Pararhizobium capsulatum DSM 1112: one gene and its partner. The protein of the gene in region 1 interacts with the protein of each later gene in a pairwise test. Links are inferred from orthologs where the notes say so. Each region holds a gene or a part of one and is shown on either strand. Other genes may lie near its edges. The genes, in order: QO002_RS12590 and rlmB.

Region 1 (9,359 bases):
GGCGGCGTTGCGGATCGCCTCGATAACGGCGTCCGCGTTTTCGTCGGCCAAGACGACCTCAACCTTCACCTTCGGGAGAAAATCCACAACGTATTCCGCGCCGCGATAAAGCTCCGTATGTCCCTTCTGGCGGCCGAAACCCTTTGCCTCTGTGACGGTGATACCCTGCAACCCGACCTCTTGAAGCGCTTCCTTAACTTCATCCAGTTTGAAAGGCTTAATGATCGCTTCGATCTTTTTCATGAGAAAATGTCTCTCCGCTTCTCCCGTTGTAGCAGGATGATCCCGCTCCGCCGACGATATGCATTTTATATGCCAGATAAGGAAAATGGTGCGCGAAATGGCGCGAAATCTTCCTCCTGCGCGGTGATCATACGTCTTTGTTGCGAATAATCACGCGTTTTTGCCTATTTTTTGTGATTTTTTAACAGCGAAAACCCGTGCTTAGCAAATGAGCAACGGTCACCCGTAAACATGAACCAGTAATCCGCGGCAAATATATGCAAATGCATAAAAAATGCTCACAAGTCGATGAAAAATGGTGCTTGTCTTGCTCGGTCAGGGACGCCATGTTCGCGTCATGCGCAACAAACCCCTGCATTTTCTTTTTACACCATCGCAAATGAGCGCCGCAGATGCCGCAGCAGCGGCCTCGGGACTTTCAAGTTTCGGACTAATGGAGCGCGCCGGGCGCGCTGTCGCGGCGACCGCTCTCCGACACTTTCCGCACGCGCATCGCTTCATCGTTCTTTGCGGACCCGGTAACAACGGCGGTGATGGCTATGTTGCGGCGAGGGCGCTTGCCGAGAGTGGTGCGAAGGTGGCAGCTTACGCATTCGGCGCCGTTGAGGCGTTGAAGGGGGATGCCGCTATCGCCTTTGCAGCATTTGCGAGTTCGGCACTACCGATCAACGCGTACACACCGCACGATGGAGATGTGGTCGTCGATTGCATCTTTGGAGCCGGTCTTGCTCGTCCCGTTCCGGACGATGTTGCTGATGTCATGCGGTGCGTTGCGAATGAGGGGCTCCCGGTAGTCGCCGTTGACCTGCCGTCCGGCGTGGACGGGCGTACCGGACAGGTTTTGGGAGAGAGTTTCAAGGCAAGCCTTACCGTGACCTTCATGGCCCGCAAACCAGGTCATATGCTTCTGCCCGGACGCTCCTTGTGTGGCGAAATCGAGGTTTTTGATATCGGCATTCCCCGCCGTATCCTGGAAGCTGGTGCGGGATCCGTCACGGTGAACGGGCCGCACCTATGGCCCCAGCTTGATCATGCGCTCAATCCGTCATCCCACAAATACACACGCGGCCATCTCGGTGTTTTTTCCGGCGGCGCGTTTGCGACCGGCGCCTCCCGCCTTTCGGCCACAGCAGGCTTGCGGTCCGGGGCAGGGCTTGTGACGATCGCGGGGAGCGTAGCGGCTCTTGAGGTCGATACCACCCATCTGACCGCCGTCATGATGAAGGAAATCGATCGCGGGGAGGACCTTGCGCATTGGCTGGAAGACGCGCGCATCCACGCCTTCGTGCTCGGGCCGGCTTTCGGGGATCTGGAGCGGGCGAGACAGTATGTTGCCATGCTTCGGGAGCGCCGGCTGGTGCTCGATGCAGACGGCATCACCGCCTTCCGCGAGAAGCCTCAGTCACTGTTTGAACTCTTCGCAGATGGCGAAGTCCGCCTCGTGCTGACGCCCCATGAAGGTGAGTTCCGTAGACTTTTTCCCGATATTGCCGAGGATGAAAAACTCTCGAAGATCGACAAGGCGCTAGCCGCAGCAGAGCGCAGCCATGCGGTCCTTATCTACAAAGGGGCCGATACGGTGATTGCCAGCCCCGATGGCCGCGCCGCAGTTAATGATAACGCACCGCCGTGGCTTGCCACCGCGGGCTCAGGGGATGTTCTCGCGGGCATCATCGGTGCGCATCTGGCGCAAGGCATGCCGGCCTTCGAGGCTGCTGCCGCCGGTGTCTGGCGCCATGGCGCCACAGCCGCGAAACTTGGAGAGGGGCTGACGGCAGAGGACCTGGCCGCAGCTGTCGTCCCGCTCGCTCGATAGCTGCCGAGAGCTAGCGCTGTATCACTTTTACTGATCCACCCGGGCCTGCAGGGCCTTCGCTCCGGTCGGCGCGTTCACTTTGCCCTCGGTGATGAAGAAGGCGAATACATCGCGCGGCTTCTTTTCTGGCTGACGTGCCGGATCTGCCTTTTCGAGTTCTTCCACCGTGCCGCCCTCGGCCCAGGTTTTCAGCCGATCAGCCCAAAGGTCTAGCCGTTTTTCGTCATAGCAGGTGGCAACGGCGTCGCTTCCTGTCTGCAAGCGCGTGTAGACAAAATCGGCTGTCACGTCCGCAATCATCGGATACTCACCGTGGTCAGCGGCCACCACGGCGACGTTGTGCTTGGCCAAGAGCGCGGCAAACTCCGGCACCTTGAACGACGGGTTGCGCACTTCCACGACGTGGCGAAGCGCAAGACCATCCTGCTTTTCCGGCAACAGAGCGAGAAATGCGCCAAAATCATCGGGATCGAATTTCTTCGTAGGCATGAATTGCCAGAGGATCGGCCCGAGACGCGGCCCCAGTTCGGTGAGCCCCTGGGTCAGGAACTTCTCGATCGATTCCCCGGCTTCGGCGAGCACCTTCTTATTGGTGGCAAAACGGCTAGCCTTGAGGGAGAAGAGAAAGCCGTCCGGCACCTCAGAGGCCCATTTGGCGAAGGTCTCCGGCTTCTGCGACCCGTAATAGGTGCCGTTGACCTCGATGACCTTCAGCTGCTGGCTCGCATACTCGAGTTGCCGCTTCTTGGAGAGTTTTTCAGGATAGAACGTGCCTTCCCAAGGATCGAACGTCCAGCCACCGATGCCTGTACGAATAGTTCCGGCCTTGGTCATGGTTCACTCCCTTAAAACGCCCAGCTCAACCAATGAGCCGTCTCCATCCAACAAGCGTTGCAGCAGGTTTCATTCCGCTGCCACTTTCCGCACCGGCCGCCGCTCCAGAAGCTCCTTCATAAACTGCCCGGTGTAAGAGCGTTCGACTTTGACGATGTCTTCCGGCGTGCCGGCCGCAATCACTTCGCCGCCGCCATCGCCGCCTTCAGGACCGAAATCGATCACCCAGTCGGCTGTCTTTATGACCTCGAGATTGTGCTCGATGACGACCACCGAGTTGCCCTGATTGACCAGCTCGTGAAGCATTTCCAGGAGCTTTGCGACGTCATGGAAATGCAGGCCGGTCGTTGGTTCGTCGAGGATATAGAGCGTGCGGCCGGTTGAACGCTTGGAGAGCTCCTTGGCGAGCTTCACGCGCTGTGCCTCCCCGCCTGAAAGCGTGTTGGCCTGCTGGCCGACCTTGATATAACCGAGCCCCACATCGAAGAGCGACTGCAGCTTGTCGCGCACGGCTGGTACGGCCGCGAAGAACTCGACAGCTTCCTCGACGGTCATGTCAAGCACATCGGCGATCGACTTGCCCTTGAAGGTGACGTCGAGGGTTTCGCGGTTGTAGCGCTTGCCATGGCAAACATCGCAGGTGACGTAAACATCCGGCAGGAAGTGCATCTCGATCTTGATGACGCCATCGCCCTGGCAGGCTTCGCAGCGCCCCCCTTTGACGTTGAAGGAGAAGCGGCCCGGCTGGTAGCCCCGCGCTTTGGCATCCGGCAGCCCGGCGAACCAGTCACGGATCGGTGTGAAGGCGCCGGTATAAGTCGCGGGATTCGAGCGCGGTGTGCGCCCGATCGGCGACTGATCGATGTCGATCACCTTGTCTATGTGCTCGAAACCATCAATGCGGTCATGCTCCGCCGGATTTTCGCGCGCACCCATGATCCGTCGCGCCGCCGCCTTGTAGAGCGTCTCGATCAGGAAGGTCGACTTGCCGCCGCCGGACACGCCGGTTACCGCGGTAAAGACGCCGAGCGGGATTGATGCGGTGACGTTCTTGAGATTGTTGGCACGGGCGCCGACGACGGTGATTTCCTTTTTCTTCTTCGGCTTGCGGCGCTCAGCCGGAACAGCGACCGAAAGCTCGCCTGAAAGATACTTGCCCGTCAGCGAGTTCGGGTTATCGATGACCTGCTGAGGCGTACCTTCCGCGACCACCTGGCCGCCATGAATGCCGGCGGCCGGGCCGATATCAACCACATAATCAGAGGTCAAAATGGCATCTTCATCGTGCTCGACGACGATGACGGTGTTGCCGATGTCGCGTAGATGCCGCAGCGTATCGAGCAAGCGGGCATTGTCGCGCTGATGCAGGCCGATGGATGGCTCGTCGAGCACGTAGAGGACGCCCGTGAGGCCTGACCCGATCTGCGAGGCAAGCCGGATACGCTGGCTTTCACCGCCGGAAAGCGTGCCCGAATTGCGCGACAGACTCAGATATTCAAGGCCGACATCGTTGAGGAAGCGCAGGCGTTCGCGGATTTCCTTGAGAATGCGCACCGCGATCTCGTTCTGCTTGGCGTTCATATGCTCCGGAAGCACCTCGAACCAATCGCGCGCAACGCGGATCGACATCTCGGTCACCTGTCCGATATGCAGCGTGTTGATCTTGACCGCCAGGGCCTCCGGCTTCAGTCGAAAGCCATTGCAGGCCGGGCAGGGGGCTGCCGACATGTAGCGCTCGATCTCCTCGCGCGCCCAGGCGCTGTCGGTTTCCTTCCAGCGCCGCTCGAGGTTCGGGATGATGCCTTCGAAATTTTTCGTGGTGTTATAAGAGCGGGCACCATCCACATAGTGGAACGTGATCTTTTCCTCGGTTCCCTGGAGGATCGCATCCTGCGCGGCCTGGCTGAGGTCGCTCCATTTGTTCGACAGCTTGAAGACGAAGGCCTGGCCCAGAGCTTCCAGCGTCTGGTTATAATAGGGAGACGTCGATTTCGCCCACGGTGCGATAGCACCGCTTTTCAGCGTGCGATCGACCTCCGGCACGATCAGCGCCGGATCAATCTTCTGCTGGCTGCCGAGACCGTCGCAGGTCGGGCAGGCACCAAAGGGATTGTTGAACGAGAACAGCCGCGGCTCGATTTCCGGAATGGTGAAACCGGAAACGGGGCAAGCAAATTTCTCCGAGAACATCACCCTTTCGTGGGTCTCATTCAGCGATTTGTTGGCGGAACCACCGGCCGAGGTTTCCTCCGGGGGCAGCGGCTTGTCGGCAAACTCGGCGATCGCCAGACCATCGGCAAGCTTGAGGCAGGTCTCGATGCTGTCTGCGAGGCGAGCCGTGAGGTCGCTGCGCACGACAACGCGATCGACAACGACGTCGATATCGTGCTTGTACTTTTTGTCGAGTGTGGGAGCTTCAGCAATCTCGTAGAACAGTCCATCGATCTTGACGCGCTGGAAGCCCTTCTTCATCAGCTCGGCAAGTTCCTTCTTGTATTCGCCCTTACGCCCCCGCACGATCGGTGCGAGGATATAAAGGCGTGTCCCTTCGCCGAAATCGATGACGCGATCGACCATCTGGGAGACTGTCTGGCTTTCGATCGGAAGCCCCGTCGCCGGCGAATAAGGTACACCGACACGAGCAAAGAGCAGACGCATGTAGTCGTAGATTTCGGTGACCGTGCCGACCGTCGAGCGCGGGTTGCGCGACGTCGTCTTCTGCTCGATCGAGATTGCCGGTGACAACCCCTCGATCCTGTCGACGTCCGGCTTCTGCATCATCTCCAGGAACTGGCGCGCATAGGCCGACAGGCTTTCAACGTACCGTCGCTGGCCCTCGGCATAGATCGTATCGAAGGCGAGGGAGGATTTTCCCGATCCCGACAGGCCGGTCATGACGATCAGCTTGTTGCGCGGCAGATCGAGGTCGATGCCCTTGAGATTGTGCTCACGCGCGCCGCGGATGGAAATGGTCTTCAGTTCGCTCATGGTGCTCAGCTTCTGGGAGTTCGAAAGCCCCTATTTAAGATCGGCGCGACGCATGTCGAGCGCCAATCGAAAAAACAGTGATGCTTTGCGAGTCAGTTGACAGGATAATAGACATAAATTAGAACAAATAAAGAACAAAAATTCATAATTGATTGTGGATACGCGAAATGGCGGGGCGTATCCTCATGCGGCAGGCGTTATTATACGCGCCACGATGAAGGGCCGTCTCCGGGGAGCGGCGCAAGAGACGGGAAAGAGCGATATGGCTGGCAGTGTCAACAAGGTTATTCTGATCGGAAACCTCGGAGCTGATCCGGAAATCCGGCGCACGCAAGACGGCCGCCCGATCGCCAACCTCAATATCGCGACGTCAGAAACCTGGCGCGACCGCAATTCCGGCGAGCGCAAGGAAAAGACCGAGTGGCACCGCGTGGTGATCTTCAATGAAGGCCTCTGCAAGGTTGCCGAGCAGTATCTGAAGAAGGGCGCGACCGTCTATATCGAAGGCCAGCTGCAGACCCGCAAATGGCAGGACAAGGACGGCCAGGACCGCTACTCGACCGAGGTCGTGCTTCAGGGCTTCAACTCGACTCTGACGATGCTCGGCGGTCGCGGCGAGGGCGGCGGCGCGTCTGTCGGTCGTGGCGGTTCCGATTTTGGCGGTAGTGCGGGCGGTGGCAACTACGGCGACGACTACGATCGTCCGTCGGCCCCTTCCGGCAAGTCCGGCGGGGGCGCTAGCGGCAACTTTTCGCGCGATATGGATGACGATATCCCGTTCTGATAGTCATCGGTCATATCGATATTTTATACGGAAGGGGTCGGCGGTGCCGGCCCTTTCTATGTCTCGGAAATTGGATTTCTATTTCACAGGGAGAAAGCCGAGCGCACGCCATCGACCACGAACTGGACTGCGAGCGCTGCGAGGATGACACCAAGAAGCCTTGTGAGGATCGCCCGGCCGGTGACGCCGAGGAAGCGATCTATGCGCTCCGCGATGACAAGCGCGGCAAACAGGATACTAAGGCAGAGGGCAATCACCACAATCAGTTCGAGGCGATCGATTGTGCTTGCGAAAGATCCAGAAAGCAGGATCGTCGCGGAGATAGCACCTGGTCCGGCAATCAGGGGCAAAGCCAGCGGAAACACCGCGATGTTGTGAATGTGGTCCCGGGTTATCGCGACCTCGCCGGTCTTTTCCTTGCGCTCGTTGCGCTTCTCGAAAATCATCTCGAAGGCGATCCAGAACAGCAGCATGCCGCCGGCAATCCGGAAGGCGCCGATTGAAATGCCGAGCAGGTTGAGAATTCCGTTACCGAAGAGGGCAAACGCTGCCAGAATGAAGAAGGCAATCAAGGATCCGCGCCAGGCGACGATGAAGCGTTGCTGCCGGCTCATGCCCATGGTCAGGCTGAGGAAGATCGGTGCCAGCCCCGGCGGATCTATCGTCACCAGAACGGTGGTCAGCGCATTGATCAGGAGATCCAGATGGTTCATGCGTCTTCCCCTGCGGCTCTATCTATTGGCGGCCGTCTGGCCTATTCGTAGGGGACCAATCTCAGGAAGGGAAGGTGTTGCGGAATGGCCAGGGCGCTTTTGCCTTGTAATTGCCGCCGTGAACGTCGAAGAGGCGAAAAGCCTGTTCAAAACCCGGGCCTGAAATTGGCGCTATCAAGCGCATTCGGCTATAAAAATCTGTCTGATTCTGAACAAAGATCGTGATCGCAATTGACTGAACAAAGCACACCCGGCGGCGGCAAGAACCCACCAGGCATCGAACCCATTTCCATCATGGAGGAAATGCAGCGCTCGTACCTGGATTACGCGATGAGCGTTATCGTCAGCCGCGCGCTTCCCGATGTTCGCGACGGCTTGAAGCCGGTTCATCGCCGCATCCTCTTCGGGATGAGCGAACTCGGTATCGACTGGAACAAAAAATATGTGAAGTGCGCCCGCGTCACCGGGGACGTGATGGGTAAATTTCACCCGCACGGCAACCTGGCGATCTATGACGCGTTGGCCCGCATGGCCCAACCATGGTCACTGCGTCTGCCGCTGATCGACGGTCAGGGCAACTTCGGCTCGATCGACGGCGACCCGCCGGCCGCCGAACGTTACACTGAGTGCCGGCTCGACAAGGCCGCTCATTCGCTGCTGGACGATCTCGACAAGGAAACGGTCGATTTCCGCGACAACTATGACGGCACGCTGAGCGAGCCGGTCGTGGTTCCCGCGAAGTTCCCGAACCTGCTGGTCAACGGCGCGGGCGGCATCGCCGTCGGCATGGCGACCAATATTCCGCCACACAACCTGATCGAAGTCGTCAATGGCTGTATCGCGCTGATCGACAATCCGGCGATCGAACTGCCGGAGATGATGGAAATCATTCCGGGTCCGGACTTCCCGACTGCAGCCTTTATTCTCGGCCGCTCTGGCATTCGCTCGGCCTACGAGACTGGCCGTGGATCGGTCATCATGCGCGGCCGCGCCACCATCGAGCCGATGCGCGGCGACCGCGAGCAGATCATCATCACCGAAGTTCCCTATCAGGTGAACAAGGCGACGATGATCGAGAAGATGGCCGAGCTGGTCAAGGACAAGCGCATCGAAGGCATTTCGGACCTTCGCGACGAATCCGACCGCCAGGGCTACCGTGTCGTCGTCGAGTTGAAGCGTGACGCCAACGCCGAGGTCATCCTCAACCAGCTCTATCGCTATACGCCGCTGCAGACCTCGTTCGGCTGCAACATGGTGGCACTCAATGGCGGCAAGCCGGAGCAGATGACCTTGCTCGACATGCTGCGCGCCTTCGTCGCCTTCCGCGAAGATGTCGTCAGCCGTCGCACCAAGTATTTGCTGCGCAAGGCCCGCGAGCGCGCCCACGTCCTGGTCGGTCTCGCCATCGCCGTTGCCAATATCGACGAGATCATCAAGCTGATCCGCGAAGCGCCGGATCCGCAGACAGCACGCGAGCAGTTGATGACGCGCCGCTGGCCTGCTGCCGACGTCGAAAGCCTGATCCGCCTGATCGACGATCCGCGTCACCGTATCAACGAAGATCTGACCTACAACCTCTCGGAAGAGCAGGCCCGGGCGATCCTCGAGCTGCGTCTCGCTCGCCTGACTGCGCTTGGCCGCGATGAAATCGGCGATGAGCTGAACAAGATCGGCACCGAGATCAGCGATTATCTGGACATCCTGTCGTCGCGTATTCGTATCATGACGATCGTCAAGGACGAGCTTGCTGCCGTTCGCGACGAGTTCGGTACCCCTCGTCGCACGCAGATCGTCGAAGGCGGTCCGGACATGGATGACGAGGACCTGATTGCCCAGGAAGACATGGTCATCACCGTGTCCCACCTCGGCTACATCAAGCGCGTGCCGCTGACGACCTACCGGGCGCAGCGTCGTGGCGGCAAGGGCCGTTCCGGCATGGCGACCCGCGACGAGGATTTCGTCACCCGTCTGTTCGTCGCCA
Region 2 (11,096 bases), 450 kb from region 1 along the record:
GTCCCCAGAAATCCACCGGCACAAGCGTCGTCAGCCGCCCTGCGTTGTTCGCATTGACGAATACATCGGCCCCAGCGGTTACATCCGCCGGCAGCGGCAGCTTCATGCCCATTTTGAACGTGTAGGCGTTCTCGCCGGTCTTTGCGGGCACCCATATCAGATTGTCGGCATTCACCGGATAGGCTCCGACCGCGAACAGCAACACGCCGACGCAAAGCGCCTTCATCTTCCAGATGTTCATTGGTTACCCCAGCCATGGCGCATTGAGCGCAACGAGCCTCACCCAAATTGGGCCGGCTCAAGACAACGGGTTCGGCTATCTTGTAACAAAAAGCATCGAAGAGATGAAGCTTTGAATGGAATATATCCGGGCTCAAAAGGCGGCTGTGTTGCACCAGCCCCACAACAAGACGACGCGATCTTTTCCGAACCCACCCGGGCACAAAGACAAAAAAAGAAGGCGTCGCAATCACTTGCGACGCCTTCTTTTATTCAATCAGGCTTGAAGCCGGACCGTCGATTACTCGACAATGGAAGCCACGATCCCGGCGCCGTACGCAAATCGCGCTTGCGCGCCATTTGCACCTCTTAAGCGCCGTCGGCAGCTTTCGCCATCGTCGGCCCGTCGATTACTCGACGATCGAGGCCACGATGCCGGCGCCGACGGTACGGCCGCCTTCGCGGATTGCGAAGCGCAGCTTTTCTTCCATCGCGATCGGAACGATCAGCTCGACGGAAACCGTGACGTTGTCGCCCGGCATAACCATTTCCGTGCCTTCCGGCAGCGAAACGATGCCGGTCACGTCCGTCGTGCGGAAGTAGAACTGCGGACGGTAGTTGGTGAAGAACGGCGTATGACGGCCGCCCTCTTCCTTCGTCAGGATGTAGGCTTCTGCCATGAACTTCTTGTGCGGCTTGACCGAACCCGGCTTGCACAGGATCTGGCCACGCTCAACGCCGTCACGGGTGACGCCGCGGATCAGCGCGCCGATGTTGTCGCCGGCCTGGCCCTGGTCGAGCAGCTTGCGGAACATTTCAACGCCGGTAACCGTCGTCTTGGTAGTCGGGCGGATGCCGACAATCTCGACTTCTTCGCCAACCTTGACGATACCGCGCTCGACGCGGCCGGTCACAACCGTACCACGGCCCGAGATCGAGAACACGTCTTCGATCGGCAGCAGGAACGGCAGGTTGATCGGACGCTCAGGCGTCGGGATGTAGGCGTCGACAGCAGCCATCAGCTCGCGGATCGAGTCTTCGCCGATCTTCTTGTCCGAATCTTCCAGAGCAGCAAGAGCCGAGCCCTTGATGATCGGGATGTCATCGCCCGGGAAGTCGTAGGACGACAGAAGTTCGCGAACTTCAAGCTCGACCAGCTCGAGAAGCTCGGCGTCGTCAACCTGGTCGACCTTGTTGAGGAACACGACGATCGCCGGAACGCCAACCTGACGGGCAAGCAGGATGTGCTCGCGGGTCTGCGGCATCGGGCCGTCGGCAGCCGAGCAAACCAGGATCGCGCCGTCCATCTGCGCCGCACCGGTGATCATGTTCTTGACGTAGTCGGCGTGGCCGGGGCAGTCGACGTGCGCGTAGTGACGGGCAGGCGTCTCATATTCGACGTGCGCCGTCGAAATGGTGATGCCGCGCGCCTTTTCTTCCGGGGCAGCGTCGATCTGGTCGTACGCCTTGAACTCGCCGAAATACTTCGTGATCGCCGCCGTCAGCGACGTCTTGCCATGGTCAACGTGGCCGATCGTGCCAATGTTAACGTGCGGCTTGTTGCGCTCAAATTTGCTCTTTGCCATGGGGCTAGGTTTCCTGTGATCTATGACAATGGATGCGTCCGGCGGCGCCGGTTTGGGGAGGCGTTTAAGGGTTTCGGAAGAATTGCGCAAGACTTAATTGCGTTGCGCGATACCGGAGGTCCGGTACGCCTTGGTGACGCATATGGGGCGTAAGCTTCGACTTTTCCAGTGGGAGGGCTTTTCGAATGAAAACAACGGAGAAGCCGGGACTTGTCCGCAGTTTCTCATAAGCGGCGCGAAATATGTCCCGTCCGCAGAAAGAGAGGACAATCGACGGGAACCAATTGCAAGCCGCAGCGCTCCGATCCGTTCGACAACCACAGCCCTTCCACTGCCGAAACTCACTAGAAAGCAGGGAAAGCTGCGAACTTTCGACTCGCTGAAAAAGCAAAAAGGCCCCCAGCCGGAACCGGGAGCCTGAGTTCGGAGGCCCGAAGCTGGAGGCGACGCGCGCTCAGTCCGGATTGACGTGGAACGCGCCCATGGTATCGCCGTCGCGTTTGTAGGCGGCGGCAGTATCGAGCGCTTCGCGGATCGTCACGTCCATGTCGAGATAGCGATAGGTGCCGAGGCGTCCAACGAAGGTCACCCCGTGCTCCGCCTTCGCCTTTTCGACATATCTGCCCAGCAGCGATTTCTCGTCGGCGAGACGGATAGGATAGTATGGAATATCATTCTCGCCACAGGCGCGCGAGTATTCGCGGTAGCAAACGGATTTCTCGTGCTTCTCCCACGGCGAGAAATGCTTGTGCTCGGTGATGCGGGTATAAGGCACTTCGACATCGCCGTAGTTCATCACAGCACAGCCCTGATAGTCCCCGTCATGGCGGAACATCTCGAAATCCAGGGTGCGATAGCCCAGCCGGCCGAGTTCGAAGTCGAAGTAACCGTCCAGCGGCCCGGAATAGAAGACATGGTCGAAGGCGCCAGCGTCCGAGCGCGTGAAGCGCCGATTGAGCTCGACCTGGATGCGATCATGATCAAGGATTTTCTCAACCATCGGCGTATAGCCGTTTTCAGGCATGCCCTGAAAACGATGGAAGAAGTAGTTATCGTCATAGTTGAAGCGGACGGGCAACCGTTTCAGGATGCTCGCAGGCAGATCGTTCGGATCGCAGCCCCACTGCTTGATGGTGTAGCCCTTGAAGAAGGCCTCGTAGAGCCTCTGGCCGACGAATCGCAGGGCCTGCTCCTCGAAGGTCTTGGGATCTTCGATCGACGTATCGGAGAGGGTCTCGATAAACGCCCTCGCCTCGTCCGGGCGAAAGCTCTTGCCGAAAACCTGGTTGATCGTATGCAGGTTGATCGGCAGCGAATAGACCTGGTCGCCGGAGGTGGTCTTGACCCGGTTGACATAGGGCATGAACCGCTCGAAGCGGTTCACGTAGGTCCAGACCTCTTCATCATCCGTATGAAAGATATGCGGCCCGTAGGTGTGAACCATCACGCCCGATTCGTCGTCACGCTCAGTGTAGCAGTTTCCGGCGATATGCTTGCGCTCGTCGACGATGGTGATGTCGTGCCCCGCCTCGGCCAGGGTCCGGCCGATGACCGCGCCGGACAGGCCGGCGCCCACAAGAAGAATTCGCTTAGACATTGGGAGCCTTTGAAAGCGTGTCCGTTTCAGCCTTCGTATGTCGGCACACATCCCTCGGCAAGTCTAAATTAACCATGCTGATTTCTCGCATCCGGCATTCCCGCAATGAAAGCATGGCTGCCGGACGGATCGACGATCTGCAGCTTTCTGAAGGCGGAAAACAAACTCCTGCTTTACTCGAAGAATAAGCGGGTTATGCTCGCCCCATCAGCAAGAGGAGGGCCGGAAATGGCTAAAGGTCAAGTCAAGAGCAACAAGGAAACCCGCAAACCGAAGAAGGATAAGGTCGCTGAAAAAGCGGCGCCTGCATTTGGTTCGCAGGTGAAGAGCAGCGAGAGCACGCTCGGCAAAAAGAAGTGATGGGCAAACGCCTTCCCAACACACCCTCGTCGCCATCCATGGCGGCGGGGTACAAGATCCGTGACGAGGCGGAGCACAGGTGACACAGCAATAATCTAGGAAATTGGAGCGGGTAGCGGGAATCGAACCCGCGTATTCAGCTTGGAAGGCTGCTGCTCTACCATTGAGCTATACCCGCGGGGTCATGATCCGTGCAACAGAATGGTGGAGGGAGTTGGATTTGAACCAACGTAGGCTGAGCCAACGGATTTACAGTCCGTCCCCTTTAACCACTCGGGCATCCCTCCATTATTCTGTCGGGATCAAGCGACCAGTATCAGATCATTTCGGCGGTGGCCTCGTCGGCGACGCCTCGTGATCTGCGCCGGGTATATGACTGCCTCGCTCCCTCCTGTCAACACGACCTCTCAGAAAAAATTGCGTTTTTCCGTCAGAAATATCGACGGCTGCAAGAAACGCGAAAAACGGTTTCGCCGTCACGGGTTCACCGATATAAGGCTGACATGACCAAGGACAATCCGGGCGACAAGAGCGCCAAAGACAGCCATTATGCAACGCTGCGACGCGCCCACCGCGACGGCCGGCGCGAGCGTGGAGAAATCCCGACGCCGCAGCAGGATCGCCGAGCCAAGAAGGGTAAGGACGACTGGAAGGCGCCACAGCTACAGCCCGACCAGGTGCTGCTCTACGGCCTGCACACCGTGCGTGCAGCGCTCGATAATCCCGAGCGGCAGATCATCAAGCTGTCGGTGACGCAGAACGCGCTCGTGCGCCTTGAGATCGGCCCGGTTGAAGCGCTAACGTTCCCCGTGGAGATGGTTTCGCCGCAGGATCTCGACAAGGTTCTGGGGCCTGATGCGATCCATCAGGGCATCATGCTGGAAACGCGTCCCCTGCCCGTGCGCCGTCTTTCGGCACTTAAGGACAGCCCGCTCATTCTGGTTCTGGATCAGGTTACGGACCCGCACAATGTCGGCGCCATCATGCGATCGGCCGTTGCCTTCAACGCCGGCGCGCTGATCACCACCATGCGTCATAGCCCGACCGAATCGGGCGTCCTGGCAAAATCCGCCTCCGGCGCGCTGGAAATGATTCCTTATATCCAGATCACCAATCTGGCCGACGCCCTGGAAGAGTTGCACAAGCTGGGTTTCACATCCGTCGGCCTTGATTCGGAAGGGCCTGCACCGCTGGAGGAAACTCTGTCCGGGGAAAAGGTCGCGCTTGTGCTCGGCGCCGAGGGCAAGGGCCTTCGGCAGAAAACACGCACGACCGTCTCGGCGCTTGCCCGACTGGATATGCCCGGCGCAATCAAGTCGCTGAACGTCTCCAACGCAGCGGCAATCGCCATGTATGCAACACGCAACCATCTGGGCCGGCAATAGGGAGCTTTCGGCTCCCTGCCGTGTCCTTGTTTCATTCGCATTGTGCGAAAGAAACGGCACATTGCCGAGTTCGCGTCAGGCCTTCTTCAGAAACTCCGTACGCAGCACCAGTCCCTTGATCTTGGCATGCCGGCAATCGACTTCATCGGGATTGTCGGTCAAGTGGATGCCCTTGATGACGGTGCCGCGCTTCAGCGTTTCCGACGTGCCCTTCACCTTCAGGTCCTTGATCAACGTGACATTGTCGCCCTCTTGAAGAAGGGTGCCGTTGCTGTCTCTGACGTCCATCTCACTGCTCCGTGGCTTCGGCTCGAGGGCGCTTGATGCGTACCCCCTCCCGGCCCTAAAGCTTTGGCTCCCGATTGTCCATCGGCGCGCGCATAACCCACGCGAAAGGCCGGGCGCTGGAGGCTGGCCCGGCCTTGCAATGCTTCGCTTGATTCGATCAGGCTGCAGTGGCGAGGTCGTTCCGCGCTGCGATTTCCTTGCGTGCCGCAGCAATTGAGGCTTCCTTCGATTCGGCGCTGATCGCCAAACCTTCGGCACGCACGAACTCGACGTCCGTAATGCCGATGAAAGCGAAGACGGATGTCAGGTAGGTTTCCTGATGGTCCATGGCGCTGATGGGCGAGCCGGCGGAATAGTGGCCGCCACGGGTGGAGGCAACAATCACCGTCTTGCCCTTGGCCAGGCCTTCAACACCGGAAGCCGTGTAGCGGAAGGTCGTGCCGGCAACGAGGATGCGGTCGATCCAGGCCTTCAACTGGCTCGGGATGGTGAAGTTGTACATCGGAGCGCCGATGACGACGACGTCAGCTGCAAGAAATTCCTGAAGCGCATCGCGGGCGACGTCCAGTTCACCGGCGAGGCCCCTGTCGATGCCTTCCGGGTTGGCGGAAGCGGCCATCAGGTGAGAACCGTTGAGATGGACCAGCGGTGCGGCGGCAACGTCGCGGTAAACGACGGAGGCGCCTGCGTTTTCGGCTTTCAGTTTTTCGGTGATGGCGGCGGTCAGAGCGCGGGAAACGGAGTGATCGCCGAGGATACCGGAATCGATATGGAGGATGTTCATGGCAGACCTTCTGGATTGAGTGTTTCGTTGCCAATGATATGAATTCAAAACAATCAAACGATAAGTCGGCTCTTTTTCCACGATCCGTTTCCTGATAGAAACAATAGTAAGGAATATCGTTGGAAGCAGCGGTTCGAAAAGGAACGTCTCATGCAAGACTTGAACGATCTGGCGCTGTTTGCAGCCGTGGTGAAGCACAAGGGGTTTTCAGCTGCAGCCCGCAGCCTCAACATTCCGAAGTCCAAGCTCAGCAAACATGTCGCTCGCCTCGAACAGCAGCTGGACGTTCGCCTTCTGGAACGATCAACCCGGAAATTGAGGGTCACCGAGATCGGTCAAGCCTTCTACGAGCGATGCGAGACCGTGCTTGCCGGCGTCGAGGCTGCACAGGCTGTTGTCGAAGCGGCGCGCAGCGCGCCGGCCGGGATCGTCAGGCTTGCATGCCCCATCGGTTTCACGCCGATGCTGGCCGGCATCCTCCCCGTCTTCCATCGCCGCTACCCGGCCGTTCGTATTCTCGTCCATACGACAAACCGCCGTATCGATCTGGTCGAGGAGCGCATCGACATCGCGCTCCGGGCCCGGGACCAACTTGATACGGAAAACCATCTGATCGTACGCAAGCTGGGAGAGGCCCGGCGTTTCCTGGCCGCGAGCCCGGCTTTTATCGCCCATCATGGTGAAATTACCATCGACACGTTGGCAAAGGTCCCCACGCTTTCGATGAACGACATCCACGCCACCGACGCCTGGCAACTCGTAGACAAGGATGGGATCGAGCGTGAAATTGTTCATAATCCGGTAATCGGCTGCGGCGATTTCGGGATACTCGAGCGTGCGACAATTGAAGGCGTCGGTGTCGCCCTGTTGCCCGATCATCTCTGTGAACGCGGCTTTCGGTCCGGCATCCTCGTCCCTGTCCTGCCCGACTGGTCATCGCGAGACTCCATCGTGCATCTGGCCTTCACCTCGCGTCACGGTATTCTGCCGGCCGTGAGGGCGTTGATCGACTTTTTGGCAGAATCTCTGCCCGCCGCCATGTCTCGCTGCCGGGAAATCGTGCCGCAACCTGCAATGCTCGACGCTGCCGAGTAGCATCCGATCAGTTGGTTTCGCGCTCGACTTTTATATCGCCGATGTCGTCGATCAGCACGGTCCAGGTTTCCGATTCTGTCGCCGCCGGGTCTGTCTTTAAGTAGACAGTGGCAAACAGGCCGGGTTGGCGTGAAATGCCGTCGGATGTTTCGGGGCGGATGTCCGTCACATAGGCTTTCATCGCGGAAAACTCTTCAAGCTCCGCCGATGAAATGATTTTCGGCCCATCGGCGCTGGATGCGATCTGCTGAAGATAGATATGTGCGTTGCCCTCGGGCTGACGCACGGCGATCAGCTTGTAGTAGCCGCGCTGGGTATCCGGTTCTGCCTGTTGCGTCGAAGGCGGATTCTGCTTCTTCTCGGCTTCGCCTGTCAGATCCAGCACGTTCAGCGGATCACCGCTTTCTTCCCAATATCCGGTACTGGTCACGAAGATGATGTTTGCTGCCGGAAGCACCTCCTCCGCCCCGCGGGCAAGACCGGTCAGCGACGTAAAGGCGAGAGCAGCAAGAAAGTAGGCACGGCGCATCTGTCCAGCTCCAGGTGCATCTATCGGGTACACAACTCTCCGGCGCGCAGAGAGCGCACAAAGACTATGAATTCAGGCGCAATACTAGCGATAAATCGTCCCGGATTTAAGGATTTATGAACGACACGGCGGAACGGCGGCTTTCGGGACGCTTATTCGCCCGGTGACACCTTCAGTTGTCGAATTGTTCAGCCAGAATACGATCGGACCAGGAATAGTCCGGATCCGAAAGGATCCGGGCCGTGGTGTTTTCCGACTCGGCAATCCGTACCTTCACGACCGACTTGACCTCGATATGATCGGCGACCGCGTTTACCGGGCGCTTATCGTCCTCAAGGATGGCTATGTCGACCGTGACCTTGTTGGGAAGAAGCGCGCCGCGCCATCTCCGCGGGCGGAAGGGGCTGACTGGCGTCAGCGCCAGCAGCGGCGCTTCCAGAGGGAGGATCGGTCCGTGGGCGGAAAGGTTGTAGGCCGTGGAGCCTGCCGGTGTCGCCAGGAGAACCCCGTCGCAGATCAGCTCCTCAAGGCGCACCCGACCATCAATGACGATCCGCAGCTTGGCTGCCTGATAGGATTGCCGGAACAGATAGACTTCATTGATGGCCAGCGCCCGAAAACGGTTGCCGTCGACATCCACAGTCTGCATTTCCAGCGGCCGGAAGGCGTTCTCGACAGCCTCGGCGAGGCGTTCCGGCAGGTTTTCTGCGCTATAGCGGTTCATCAGGAAGCCGACAGACCCCCTGTTCATGCCATAGACGAGCTTTCCCGAATTCATCGTCTTGTGCAGGGTCTGCAGCATGAAGCCGTCGCCACCGAGCGCGACGATCACATCGGCTTCGGTCGGGTCGGTATTGCCATAAAGCGCCGTCAGCTCCTCGGCCGCCTGCTGTGCGTCATCCGCGGAAGACGCGACAAAGGCGATGCTGTTGAAGGTACGTGCCATGGAATGCCTGCTTTATCGATGATGGATCAGAAGCACGGCATCTCCTCCTTTGGGAATTCAAGGAGTTACCGCGCAGCGCGGCCACACGGTCGCGCTCAAGCATCATGCACAAAACAAGTTCTTGGAAAAGAAAAACAATTCCGCAATGCAGTGGCGTTTCGGAAAACGCAATCGCACAACCGAGAAGCGCTCAGTCGAGCTCGACGACCTTGCCGTTTTCAAGTGTTACGCGGCGATCCATCAACGAGGCCAGCTGATAATTATGAGTGGCAATCATCGCCGCCAGTCCGGATTGACGTACCAGCGCTTCCAGAGCCTCAAAGACATAGCCGGCAGTCTCGGGATCGAGATTGCCAGTCGGCTCATCCGCCAGAAGCACGAGCGGCGCATTGGCAACGGCGCGCGCAATCGCCACGCGCTGCTGCTCCCCGCCCGACAATTCAGCCGGCCTGTGCTCGGCCCGATGGCCGATACGCATATAATCGAGAAGGGCAGCCGACCGTTCGCGGGCCTCGGCTTTCGCAAGACCTGCGATCAGCTGCGGCATCATGATGTTTTCGATGGCCGTGAATTCCGGCAGCAAATGGTGGAACTGATAGACGAAGCCGATATCGTTGCGACGGATAGCCGTGCGCTGCTGATCGCCCATCGTCCCGCAGGAGACACCGTTGATCAACACCTCGCCTGCATCCGGCCGCTCCAGCAGGCCGGCAAGGTGCAGGAGTGTGGATTTCCCGGTACCCGAGGGGGCAACAAGCGCCACCGTCTGTCCTGCCTTCAGCGAAAAATCCACTCCCTTGAGAATCGACAGGGAGTTGTCGCCCTGCGTGTAATGGCGTTCGACGCCGGTAAGCTGCAATGCCACGCGTGCGGCCATCGTGTCGTAATCCCTGTTACTCGTAACGCAACGCTTGCACCGGATCGAGGCGCGAGGCGCGCCAGGCCGGGAAGATCGTCGCGAGGAAAGAAAGGCCGATCGCCATCAGCACGACGGAAACCGTCTCGCCGGCATTCATGTCGGCCGGAAGCTGGCTGAGGAAATAAAGCTCCGGATTGAAGATCGTCTGCCCCGAAATCCACGAGAAGAACTCGCGGATCGATTCGATATTCAGACAAACGATCACCCCGACCAGGACGCCTGCAAATGTGCCGACAATGCCGATCGCCGCCCCGGTCATGAAGAAGATTCGCATGACGGAACCGGAACTGGCACCCATCGTGCGCAGGATGGCAATATCCGCCCCCTTGTCCTTCACCAGCATGATCAGGCCCGACACGATGTTGAGCGCCGCGACCAGTACGATCAGCGTGAGGATCATGAACATGACGTTGCGTTCGACTTCGAGTGCCGAGAAGAAGGTCTTGTTGCGGTCGCGCCAGTCACTGATCAAGATCTGCCGACCTGCGGCGTCTTCAACCGGCTTGCGCAGGCTGTCCACCATGTCCGGATTGGCGACGAACAGCTCGATGGACTGGGCAATGCCCTCGGCGTTGAAGTAGAGTTGCGCCTCTTCAAGCGGCATGAAGATGATCGAGGCATCATATTCCGACATCCCGATCTCGAAGATCGCCGAGACGGTATAGGATTTGACGCGCGGGTTGACCCCCATCGGCGTCACATCGCCTTCTGGAGCGACCAGCGTGATAGTGCTGCCAGCCTGAAGGCCGAGCTGGTCGGCCATGCGCGAGCCGATGGCGACGCCGGTTCCGGCAGCAAAGCCGACGAGGTCGCCGGACTTGATGTTGTCGGAGATGGACTTCATCTTCGCAAGATCATCGGCGCGCACACCGCGCACGAGCGCCCCGGTGCCTGCTCCGCCCTGGCCGGACGCGAGCGTCTGGCCCTCGATCAACGGGATCGCCATCGTCACGCCCTGGATGCCCGAGAACTTCGCCGCGAGATCGGCGTAGTTGTCGAGCGGACCATCCAGCGACTGCACCATCATATGGCCATTGATGCCGAGGATGCGCGAGATCAACTCCGTGCGGAACCCGTTCATGACGGCCATGACGATGATCAGCGTCGCGACACCGAGCATGATGCCGATGAAAGAGAAGCCGGCGATCACCGAAATGAACGCCTCCTTCCGCCGGGAGCGCAGGTAGCGCCAGGCGACCATGCGCTCGAAATAGGAAAAGGGACGGGTCGACGGCGGACGGACAGCCGCCGGTTCCTGTTCTGCCGTGGCGACACTCATTCTGTTTTCCTTATTTCGCAGCGGTCAGTTTGTTGATCGCCGCTTCGATCGACATCGTTTCACGGGCGCCAGTCTTGCGATCCTTGATCTCGACCTCGCCAGCGGCAAC

The links.
Region 2: the proteins of QO002_RS12590 (region 1) and rlmB interact in binary tests that used the Escherichia coli proteins (3 or more experiments, as listed by UniProt). The link is inferred for Pararhizobium capsulatum DSM 1112 from one-to-one orthologs.

What each region holds. Positions count from the first base shown.
Region 1 is NZ_JAUSVF010000001.1:2,560,934-2,570,292, reverse strand. The notes cover bases 1-2,819. They hold QO002_RS12590 (NAD(P)H-hydrate dehydratase), read left to right. Parts: upstream 1-580; coding sequence 581-2,059; downstream 2,060-2,819. Other genes in these bases: QO002_RS12585 (DUF72 domain-containing protein), read right to left, coding at 2,087-2,819; QO002_RS12595 (P-II family nitrogen regulator), read right to left, coding at 1-243. In the rest of the region: more of QO002_RS12585, read right to left, coding at 2,820-2,893; excinuclease ABC subunit UvrA, read right to left, coding at 2,963-5,881; QO002_RS12575 (single-stranded DNA-binding protein), read left to right, coding at 6,144-6,665; QO002_RS12570 (MarC family protein), read right to left, coding at 6,749-7,378; gyrA (DNA gyrase subunit A), read left to right, coding at 7,610-9,359. UniProt on the Escherichia coli protein: Bifunctional enzyme that catalyzes the epimerization of the S- and R-forms of NAD(P)HX and the dehydration of the S-form of NAD(P)HX at the expense of ADP, which is converted to AMP.
Region 2 is NZ_JAUSVF010000001.1:2,113,997-2,125,092, reverse strand. What follows is about bases 3,324-6,206. They hold rlmB (23S rRNA (guanosine(2251)-2'-O)-methyltransferase RlmB), read left to right. Parts: upstream 3,324-4,265; coding sequence 4,266-5,147; downstream 5,148-6,206. Other genes in these bases: QO002_RS10180 (FMN-dependent NADH-azoreductase), read right to left, coding at 5,593-6,206; QO002_RS10185 (alkylphosphonate utilization protein), read right to left, coding at 5,223-5,435; QO002_RS10205 (hypothetical protein), read left to right, coding at 3,508-3,762; glf (UDP-galactopyranose mutase), read right to left, coding at 3,324-3,402. In the rest of the region: QO002_RS10220 (hypothetical protein), read right to left, coding at 1-241; tuf (elongation factor Tu), read right to left, coding at 630-1,805; more of glf, read right to left, coding at 2,260-3,323; more of QO002_RS10180, read right to left, coding at 6,207-6,219; QO002_RS10175 (LysR family transcriptional regulator), read left to right, coding at 6,370-7,314; QO002_RS10170 (hypothetical protein), read right to left, coding at 7,322-7,843; QO002_RS10165 (NAD kinase), read right to left, coding at 8,016-8,789; QO002_RS10160 (ABC transporter ATP-binding protein), read right to left, coding at 8,980-9,666; QO002_RS10155 (lipoprotein-releasing ABC transporter permease subunit), read right to left, coding at 9,683-10,987; proS (proline--tRNA ligase), read right to left, coding at 10,998-11,096. UniProt on the Escherichia coli protein: Specifically methylates the ribose of guanosine 2251 in 23S rRNA.